3 regions of the Halomonas sp. DP8Y7-3 genome follow, and region 1 is predicted to be linked to each of the others. Evidence: predicted binding sites of a transcription regulator. Region 1 holds the regulator's gene; each other region holds the start of a gene.
What was found. The regulator FNR, encoded in region 1, switches genes on or off when oxygen is low (the NO sensors DNR and NnrR bind a similar motif). The targets are predictions, from matches to a motif close to TTGATNTANATCAA.
Positions count from the first base shown of each region.

Region 2: hemN (oxygen-independent coproporphyrinogen III oxidase) is a predicted target of FNR. The motif match lies at 1,799-1,812, and genes of this name have one in related genera.
Region 3: KUV86_RS19525 (OmpW/AlkL family protein) is a predicted target of FNR. The motif match lies at 998-1,011, and genes of this name have one in related genera.

Region 1 is NZ_JAHVIO010000009.1:265,680-268,956, reverse strand. It holds gene KUV86_RS10915 (heavy metal translocating P-type ATPase) at 1-579, shown strand, start outside; gene ccoS (cbb3-type cytochrome oxidase assembly protein CcoS) at 576-815, shown strand; gene KUV86_RS10905 (sulfite exporter TauE/SafE family protein) at 825-1,511, shown strand; gene fnr (fumarate/nitrate reduction transcriptional regulator Fnr) at 1,670-2,410, shown strand; gene ttcA (tRNA 2-thiocytidine(32) synthetase TtcA) at 2,690-3,277, opposite strand, start outside.
Region 2 is NZ_JAHVIO010000004.1:153,544-156,820, forward strand. It holds gene KUV86_RS05895 (adenosylcobalamin-dependent ribonucleoside-diphosphate reductase) at 1-84, opposite strand, end outside; gene hemN (oxygen-independent coproporphyrinogen III oxidase) at 319-1,704, opposite strand; gene KUV86_RS05905 (c-type cytochrome) at 2,122-2,439, shown strand.
Region 3 is NZ_JAHVIO010000019.1:426,235-429,511, forward strand. It holds gene KUV86_RS19520 (OmpW/AlkL family protein) at 275-883, shown strand; gene KUV86_RS19525 (OmpW/AlkL family protein) at 1,086-1,727, shown strand; gene KUV86_RS19530 (gamma-glutamylcyclotransferase family protein) at 1,839-2,339, opposite strand; gene KUV86_RS19535 (YqcC family protein) at 2,505-2,849, opposite strand; gene KUV86_RS19540 (amino acid ABC transporter ATP-binding protein) at 2,913-3,277, opposite strand, start outside.

The DNA.
Region 1 (3,277 bases):
CTACACGACCAGCCCCGCACAGACGCCGCCATGACCCTTGCGGCTATCCGCGAAGCGGGTATCGAGATCGAGATCCTGTCCGGCGATCGCCCCGGCAACGTTCAGCCACTGGCCGATCAGCTGGGGGTAGCGCAGTGGCACGGCAACGCCAGTCCCGAGGACAAGCTCACATTGGTCCGCAAGCGTCAGCAAGCGGGAGAGGTCGTTGCCATGGTGGGAGATGGCATCAACGATGTGCCCGTTCTGGCCGGGGCGGACCTCGCCATTGCCGTTGCTGGCGCCAGTGACCTGACCCGCACTCGCGCCGACCTGATCTTGCTCGGCGAGCCGCTGGAGCGTATCGTCCAGGCTATCCATAGCGCACGCCAGACGCGCCGCATCATTCGCCAGAACCTCGCCTGGTCAGTGCTCTACAACGTCGTCGCGCTGCCCGCCGCCGCGCTGGGCTTCGTGCCTCCGTGGCTCGCCGCCATCGGCATGTCGATCAGCTCGCTGCTGGTCATAGGCAATGCCCTTCGCCTGCGACGCGCGGCGCCGCCATCATCCTCACGTCTTGCCGTAGCGGCACATGCTCAATGAACATTCTCTATCTGTTGATACCGCTGTCGCTGATCCTGTTGAGTCTGGCGGTATGGGCGTTTTTCTGGGCGGTTCGCAACGATCAATTCGACGATCTGGAGGGGCCTGCCTATCGCATCCTGTTCGAGGACGAAGACCCGCCGACACCGAACCCATCCAGAAAGCCGGCAAGAGAGACGCCGGTCGATGACGCAGCAGCCGACGAGCATGATTCCACGCCACCCCCTGGATCCTGAGCAGAACGCATGAACCCAGTAGGTCTAGACCTGCCGCCCGCGATGGCGGCGTTTGTCTTCGGGCTGCTTGGCGGAGCACATTGCATCGGCATGTGCGGCGGTATAATGAGTGCCCTGACCTTTGCCATTCCCCCGAGCATGCGCCACCCTATTCGTGTAGGAATTTTACTACTCGGCTACAACTCGGGGCGTCTGTTCAGCTACTGCCTGGCAGGCGCTATGGTCGCAAGCCTAGGCTCTGTGGTGGCGCTGGCACCGGGCATGCGGGACCTGCTGCAGGTGGTTGCCAGCCTGATGCTGATCACGATGGCGCTTTACATTGCCAACCTGTGGAAAGGGCTACGCTGGCTGGAGGCATTGGGCCAGCGCCTGTGGAGGTACCTGGAGCCAGCAGGACGTCGCCTGTTGCCAGTGGTCAAGCTACCTCAGGCGATTGCACTCGGGGCCATCTGGGGCTGGCTGCCCTGTGGCCTGGTGTATTCCATGCTGGCATGGAGCATGGCCATCGCAGACCCTGCCCGTGGAGCACTACTCATGCTCTGCTTTGGCCTGGGAACGCTACCGGCACTAGTGACAACAGGGATTGCTGCACGCCAACTGCAGAGTTTGCTGGCACACCCTGCCACTCGATTTATGGCAGCGGGCATGATTGTCGGTTTAGCTGTATGGAATATCCTACAAATTGTAGGAAATTGACGACCATCATATCGCCGCCAGATTATTGAGGCAAAAGAGGTATATGCACCTTTGGCCCAATATCTGCGTGTAGAATAGCGACAATAGCATGCAGCTAGGGCAAGCCAGTTTCCTACATGCCCTGCTCATCATGAACCCCAGACCCACAGGAGCTGCGAATGAGTCCATCGGCCCAAGATCGACGGCGCCCCATGCTACATGAGACTCGTTGCGAGTCCTGCAGCTTGAGTTCCCTGTGCCTTCCGTTGTCGCTGGAGACCGCTGACCTCGAGCGCTTCGATTCCATTATCCGTCGTCACCCTCCGATCAAGAAGGGCACTCGGCTGGTCGAGCAGGGAGATCGCTTCACGAGCGTCTTCGCGGTTCGCTCCGGTAGTCTCAAGCAGATCACCACCGAGGGTAGTGGCGAAGCGCAGCTGACCAACTTCTTCTTGCCCAGTGAACTGGTCGGCCTGGATGGCATCGACGACGGCAGATACCCCGGCAGCGTGGTGGCACTCGAGACCACGACCGTATGTGAGATTCCCTTCGATCGCCTTGACGCCCTGACCCAGACGCTGCCGGAACTACGCGCGCAACTGTTCCGCACCCTCAGCAAGGAGCTGCGCGAAGATCGCCGCATGATGCAGCTGCTGTCGCGCAAGACCGCTGACCAACGACTGGCCTGCTTCTTCCTCGGTCTGTCCGACCGTTTCCGACGTCGCGGCTACTCGCCGTTCAGCTTCCGCCTGTCCATGTCCCGGGCAGATATCGGCAACCACCTGGGACTTGCCGTCGAAACGGTCAGCCGCATTCTGGGGCGCTTTCAACAGCAGGACCTGGTGGCGGTCTCTGGACGGGAGGTCAATATCCTGGACCTCGCCTCACTGTCGAACCTGGCTGACACCGACGCCAGCTGATCCCGCGGCGCTGACAGGGCCTGCGGCCGACAGCGACCGATAGACGTCGTGCCACGCCCCAAGCCCAGCCCCCCTAGGTAGGGCGACGATATACCGGCTCCATCAACAAAAGAGGCCGCATCCCAGGATGCGGCCTCTTGCTATCTTATCGGGACGAGCGTTCAGACATTGAAGAGGGCCACTGCGTGATGTGGCCCTAGCTCGCTTCACGCTTCAGCAGTGCCTTTTCAGCAAGGCATGTTCAGCAGAGGCTCTTCAGCAGGGCGTGTTCAGGCGAGCTTAGTCGGCATCAACGATATCAATACGCCGAGCCTGGCGATGCGCCTGCTCGGCCTCCAGCCCTTCAAAGTCGAACAGCTCGCGGTCCGCCAGCTGCGAGGGTGCCACGTTGGTCACGGCCTTGAACATGCTCTCCAGGCGCCCAGGGTGCTTGGCCTCCCACTCTGCCAGCATTTCCTTCACCACCTGGCGCTGCAGGTTGGGCTGCGAACCGCAGAGATTGCAGGGAATGATCGGAAAGGCCATGGCATCGCTGTAGGCCTGGATGTCCGCCTCGCGGCAGTACGCCAGCGGCCGGATGACAATGTTCTTGCCATCATCGGACAGCAGCTTGGGCGGCATGGCCTTGAGACTTCCTCCGAAGAACATGTTGAGGAACAGCGTCTCGAGAATATCCTCGCGGTGGTGTCCCAGGGCAATCTTGGTCGCACCGATCTCTTCCGCAAAACCGTACAGCGACCCTCGGCGCAGTCGCGAGCACAGCGCGCAGGTGGTCTTGCCCTCGGGGGTCTTTTCCTTCACCACCGAGTAGGTGTCACGCTCGAGGATGTGGTAGTCCACGCCAATGCTGTCCAGGTAGTCCGGTAG
Region 2 (3,277 bases), on a different contig from region 1:
GTACTTGGCATCCCAGATATCATACGAGGGACCCTGCATGGGGACCTCCTGCGACAGGGCCGCGGCCTTGGCGGATGTGGTCATGAACACATGTCTCCGATGAAATTGCCGGCAAAGAAACGAGGTAACAAGGGCGTCGACGCGCGTTACGGCCAAGGTCGATCGCTATACTAGATATAGTTAAATTTTTGGCCGGCGGCACAATATAAACGAAAAAACCGGACACGGAAGGCCCGGTTTTTAAATTGCCTTTGGCGCATAAACGGTCACGCCGGGACCGGCGAGGACCTGGCGGGGACGCCAACCGTCCGGCGCATCCTAGACGGTGCGGGAGAAGCGCCCACTTTCCGCCACCAGGTAGGCATCGAAGGCCATGGCCAGATTGCGCATCATCAGCCGGCCTGCCGGGCGCACCCTGAGTGCGTCCTGCTTGATCTCGATCAAGTCGTCTTCGCGCATCTCTTCCAGCTGGTTCAGCGCCGCCGCGAAGTGCTGCTGAAAGTGGATACCATGACGATCTTCAAACTCGGCAAAGCGCACCTCGCCGTGGCACATCAGGGCAGCAATCAGCTCTGCGCGCAGCTGGTCCTCCGCGGTCAAGCGGTACCCACGCAGCACCGGCAGCCGCCCGGCCTCAAGGTGCTCGGCGTATTCGGCGGTGGTCTTGACGTTCTGGCTGTAGGCATCGCCCACCTTGCCGATGGATGTCACCCCCAGGCCAATCATGTCGCACTGGGCATGGGTCGAGTAGCCCTGGAAATTGCGCTGCAGGGTGCCATTCTCACGGGCCAGGCTGAGCTCATCCTCGGGCAAGGCAAAGTGATCCATGCCGATATAGACGTAGCCCGCCTGGGTCAGCCGCTCGATGGTCAGCTCGAGCAGTTCTAGTTTACGCCCAGGCGGCGGCATGTCCTCGTCACGGATCAGCCGCTGCGCCTTGAACAGCGATGGCAGGTGGGCGTAGCTGTAGGCGGCGATACGATCGGGCCTGAGCGCCACCACCTTGGCCAGCGTGGTATCGAAGCTGTCGCGGGTCTGCAGCGGCAGCCCGTAGATCAGATCCACCGACACCGAGGCGAAGCCCGCCTCCCGGGCGGCATCCATCAGCGCCGCTACCTGGGCCTCGCTCTGCAGCCGATTCACCGCCTTCTGTACCAGGGGGTCGAAGTCCTGAATGCCGAAGCTCAACCGATTGAAGCCCATGGCCCGCAATTCATGTATCTGCTGGGGCGTTACCGTGCGCGGGTCCACTTCCAGCGAAAATTCACGACGGGACACTGGGGCGAAGGAAAAGTGTTGCGCCAGGCTGTCGATCAGCCCGGCCAACTGAGCGTTGGTCAGAAAGGTGGGGGTGCCTCCGCCCAGGTGCAGCTGAGTCAATTCGCGGTCGTTATCGAACAGTTCGGCCTGCAGGGCGATCTCGCGCTTGAGCAGGTTCAGATACTCGGCGGCACGCTCGCGATTGTGGGTAATGATCTTGGAGCAGGCGCAGTAGTAGCAAAGGCTCTCGCAGAAGGGCACGTGCACGTACACCGACAGCGGCTTTGGCTCTCCTTGCTGGCTGCGTTGTACCGCCTGTCGATAGTCATCGACGCCGAAGCCCTCATGGAAATTCGGCGCGGTGGGGTAGGAAGTGTAGCGCGGGCCGGGGCGATCATACTTTTCGACCAGGCTGCGCTGAAACGGCAATACATCGGATGACATCGACAAGGCCTCTCGTGACACGACCGCCCGACGGCGGCATCTGTCGGCATTGTCTCACGTCATCTCGGCTTGGCTCCGATAGACGAAGCCAGACATGATCTGCATCAAATCAGTACCAGGACGTCACCCTCAAGCAGGTCGGTCTCTGGTGCTAGCGCGTGACGGCCGCCACCGCAATGATGCCTGTCTGATTCCCTTGATCCCCATCAAGCATAGTGCGTAGCGACTACCTCTCCCTAGCGAAAGTTGACCAGCGTCATAGGGTATTGTGGCTGAGCGCTCCAATACTCGAGAGTCCCAAGGGTTTCCGGCAGCTCTGGCGTGCCGACACAACGACCCCGGACAGACTCGGCTAGCGGCGTGGCATGCCTTGCCCACGCTGCCCGTCCGCAGACACAATCCCGAGGAGCGCTCATCATGAAATGGTTCCCCCTGGCCGCGCTTGGCGCCGCCTGCCTGTTCAGTCTTACTGCCCAAGCCGCTGGCGACGCCGCCGCCGGTGAAACCAAGGTCGGGGCCTGCGCCGCCTGCCATGGCACCGATGGCAAGGCCACTGGCCCCATCTATCCCAACCTGGCAGGACAGAATGCGCCCTACCTGGAAGGCGCGCTGAAGGCCTACCGCGACGGCCAGCGCAGCGGCGGCATGTCCGCCATCATGGCCCCCCAGGCGGCAGCACTGTCCGATCAAGACATCGCCGATATTGCCGCCTACTACTCCTCACTGACGCCCTGACACCAGGTCTCTAGGCTGCTAGGCCACCACGCGAAGCGTTCTCTCTAGCTTCCGGTGTCCTGCAGTACCAGCAACCCTCAGCCAGGCCGGGCTCTCGTGCCAGCACATGACGACCACCACCGCCATGATGCCTGCCTCACAATGGCGGCTATCACCCACGGCCTGCTGGCACATGGGCCTTTCGGGAGGCACGAGGCGGATAGCCATGCGGCGCAAGCCGCTGATGACCGTGTCGGGTGTCACAAAGAGACGTCATGACGCACGTGACATACCCCCTGGCGCGCTATCTCCCCTGCTATGCCCGCGACGCTAACGACATGCTTCTGCGCCATTTATCAAGAGCCACGACTATCCAGACATACTTCAGCGAGATTTGCTCCATGGCGGCACGCCCGTCGATCCGTTTCCCAGGAGAGAGGCTTCCTTAAGCACTTTGCTAAAACACGCATTTCTGACCACACAATCATTTCTTAATATTCCAGAAAAATCATACATTTTTCTCGCTCCCGAGGTACCCGCATCACATCCTGAAAATATTACCTCGCTATCCCAATCTACCCCCTTTGCTAGACACATTGCCGTCACGGTGGGTCAGTCTGATGTCGCGATTTAGTCATTTATCGACACCTAGACGCTGAAAAAATAGTGACGATTCACGCTGAATGGTAGTGAAATCCATCTGGAAAAGGCGGGAACACTGCGCCACAAGTGACTCCTTCCTTTACCGACACCCCCCCTTCGCACGGCGCCTCCAGCCCCTACCTGTCCGGCTTTTTCTCTGCTCACTCGCTGATAGCCCAGTAGATTGTCCGGCCGAATACTTTCTCAATCGTGGTAG
Region 3 (3,277 bases), on a different contig from region 1:
CCCCTCGGGCCGTCGCTCCTGCGCCGTGGACTCAGCTTTTGTCTCGTGGCACTCCGCTGTTTGGCCCGTCACACACCCCAAATGTGCAAAAAAGTTGTACAGATTTGACTCACTGACACGGCGCCAGCTCGTTAGTTCCATAGTTTTTCGCTAGTTACCCCTATCGAACCGATTATTTATTTCTACAAGACATTTAGAAACACTGTTCGTAAACTGTGCCCTGTACAACATAGCTTCACTTTTCGAAGCCATAGGATCATCAAGGAGGTCCACCATGAAAATGACACGACTGATGGGAACCGCTGCTCTTCTCGCCACCACTGCTTTTGCTGCGCAGTCCGCCATGGCCTACCAGGCTGGTGACTTCTATGTGCGCGGTGGTTTTGAGAAGGCCGATCCCACTTCAGACAATGGTGACATCGCTGGTCAGGACATTGATGTCTCCGAAGAGAACGGATTTGCCTATGGTGCAGGCTACCTGTTCCACGACAAGTTCGGCGTCGAGCTGAACGGCTCCGAAGCCATGGAGCATGATATCGCTGTCGGCGGCGGCAACATTGGCAGCGTGGACCGCACCCCGGTCAACCTGATGCTCAACTACTACCCGCTGGGTGGCGTCGAAAACGCCCGCGTCCACCCCTACGTTGGCGTGGGCATGAACTACACCCACTTCTCGGACGAGAGCTTCAACGCCGAATTGGATAGCTCCTATGGCGCGGCCGCACAGGTTGGTCTTGACCTGAGCGTCACTGACAACCTGCTGGTGGGCACCTACGCACGCTACGCTGACGTCGACTCCGATATCGAAGTGAATGGCAGCGACGTCGGCGAAGCCGAAATCGATCCGATGACCATCGGTGCAGGCGTCACCTACCGCTTCTAACCAGAAATAATTGAAAGACAGCGTCTGATTTCCATAGATCGCTGACACCACGGCGCCTGGCTTTCCAGGCGCCGTTTTCGTTGGCCAATCCATTGGCATGAACCGAAAGAGGTATTGAGGCAGGTCAATAACTGCATTCTCACTACAGCATAGACTGGCTCACATCGGGTCCGCCCATTCGCCAGTACGCAAGGAGAACTGCATGCGCCATCCCCTGGTCACTACCGCACTGATTGCCACCCTTGGCTCCGCTGCCCTCGTCAGCACACAAGCGCTTGCCGACTATGGCAAGGGCGACTTCTATACCCGCGTCGGTGTGGCCAAGGTCAAGCCTGACTCCGACAACGGTTCCTTGATGGGCGGCACCATGGATACCGATGTCCATGACGACAACGGTTTTGCCTTCACCCTCGGCTACCGCTTCCACGACAAGTTTGGCGTCGAACTGCTGGCCGCCGAGCCCTTCGAACACGACGTGGACCTGAACGTGGGTGGCACCGATATTGGCGCAAGCGTCGAGCATCTGCCGCCGACCCTGACCGTGCAATACTATCCCTTCGGTGGCACCGCTTCCCGTGTCCAGCCCTATGCTGGCATCGGCGTCAACTACACCCACTTCTCTGATGAAGACATCGACCTCCAGGGTGCTGACCTGGACCTGGAAGAGTCCTGGGGCTGGGCTGGCCAGGCGGGCCTGGACCTGCTGATCGACGATCACTGGGCGGCCAACATGGCGGTGTGGTACCTGGACATCGACAGCGACGTCGACCTCAATGGCGAGGATATCGGCGAGATCGAGGTGGACCCCTACGTGATCATGGCCGGCATCAGCTACCGCTTCTGATCCAGAGCACGTCCGCATACATGCAGCGCCCGCTCCTGCCAGGCAGGCGCGGGCGCTGTGCTGTCAATGCCAGTGGCTGAGCCTGAGTGAGGCTCGAGCGAGGCAGCGGCTCTAGCGGGGATGGTGGCGAGAAAGTCCCAACCTCCCCAGGGTGGCATCATCGAGGTGCTCGACGGCCTCCACCGCTGCCAGCGCCTGGTGGTAGCCTTCGCTCAGGAAGTCACGACCGGCCAGCAGGTGCTCGAGGTACTCGCGGGCGGGCTTGAGCCCCTCCCCCTGGCGCTCGGCGCTGGCGATATACACCCAGGCATCGATCACCCCCTCGGCAGTCTGCAGTGGCAAGCGCTGGCGCGTGTATTCCTGGGGATAGCCTTCGAAGGGATCCATGGACGCGATCTGCTCAGGCACCATCAGCTCGAACAGAGCCCCTTCTACGCGCTCGCCAGCGGCGGGCACCACATTGGCGTGGGCGATTCCCGGTACTTTCGAGGCCTTGTTGAAACGCAGGGCGTATCCCTCAAGGGTCGCAGGCAACACGCGTCGCGTGTCTCCGATACGGGCCTCGACCCGTGCCAGGTTCATGTTACTGCCGTAGGCAAAGTACCAGGGCACGTTTCGCTCCTCATCATCTACGCATGAGTGTTCATGACAGCGTCGGCTGACCTACTGGACACTCTCTAGACCACTACCTAAAACGCTATCTAGAACACTATCTAGAACAGTATCCGCATCACGGTGCGCACCGGCGATACGCGCTCTGCCGAGGCTGGTGCGGTCTCAGTTGTCGGTGATCAAACGGTCAATGTCTTCCACCACCTTGCGCAGCAACACGCGATCCTGAGCGCTGGCCCCTTCCTGAATCAGATAGGCATCTACCGCAGGAGCGACATCACAGCTGGCGGGCAGCGCTGCCTGTTGATCTACCAGCACCTCAAGGCGTGCAATGAACACAAAGCGCAGCCATTGGGGCAGTGACATGGTGTCGATACAAAACGGCTGCTGACTGTTGAATGCCGCCGGCTCAGGCTTGTCCATGCGCCACATGTTGGCGGCTTTCATGGTGGCCTGAAGCTCCCTCAGGGCTGCGGCAAGATCATCATGTACAGTGGGTTCGGTCGGCATGCAGCCTCCCTGTCGTTAAAAATGAATAAGGTTGGGGCTCTGAAGCCAATGGACCGGCCCGCCCTAGCCGGGCGAGAGTGCGTCATCCGCAGGCAGCACCTTGCGTAGAAAATCGCGGGTCCGCGGATCCTGGGGCGATGTAAACAGCACCGAGGGTGGCCCCTGCTCGATAATGCGCCCACCTTCCATGAACACCACACGATCGGCCACGTCCCTCGCGAATGCCATCTCGTGGGTCACCACCAGCATGGTCTGTCGCTCCCGGGCCAGCTGCTTCATCAGTGCGAGCACTTCATCTACCCATTCAGGGTCCAGTGACGAGGTCGGTTCATCGAACAGAATGACCTCTGCCTGGGCGGCCATGGCACGGCCAATACCCACGCGCTGCTGCTGCCCTCCAGAAAGCGATGCCGGATAGGCATCCGCCT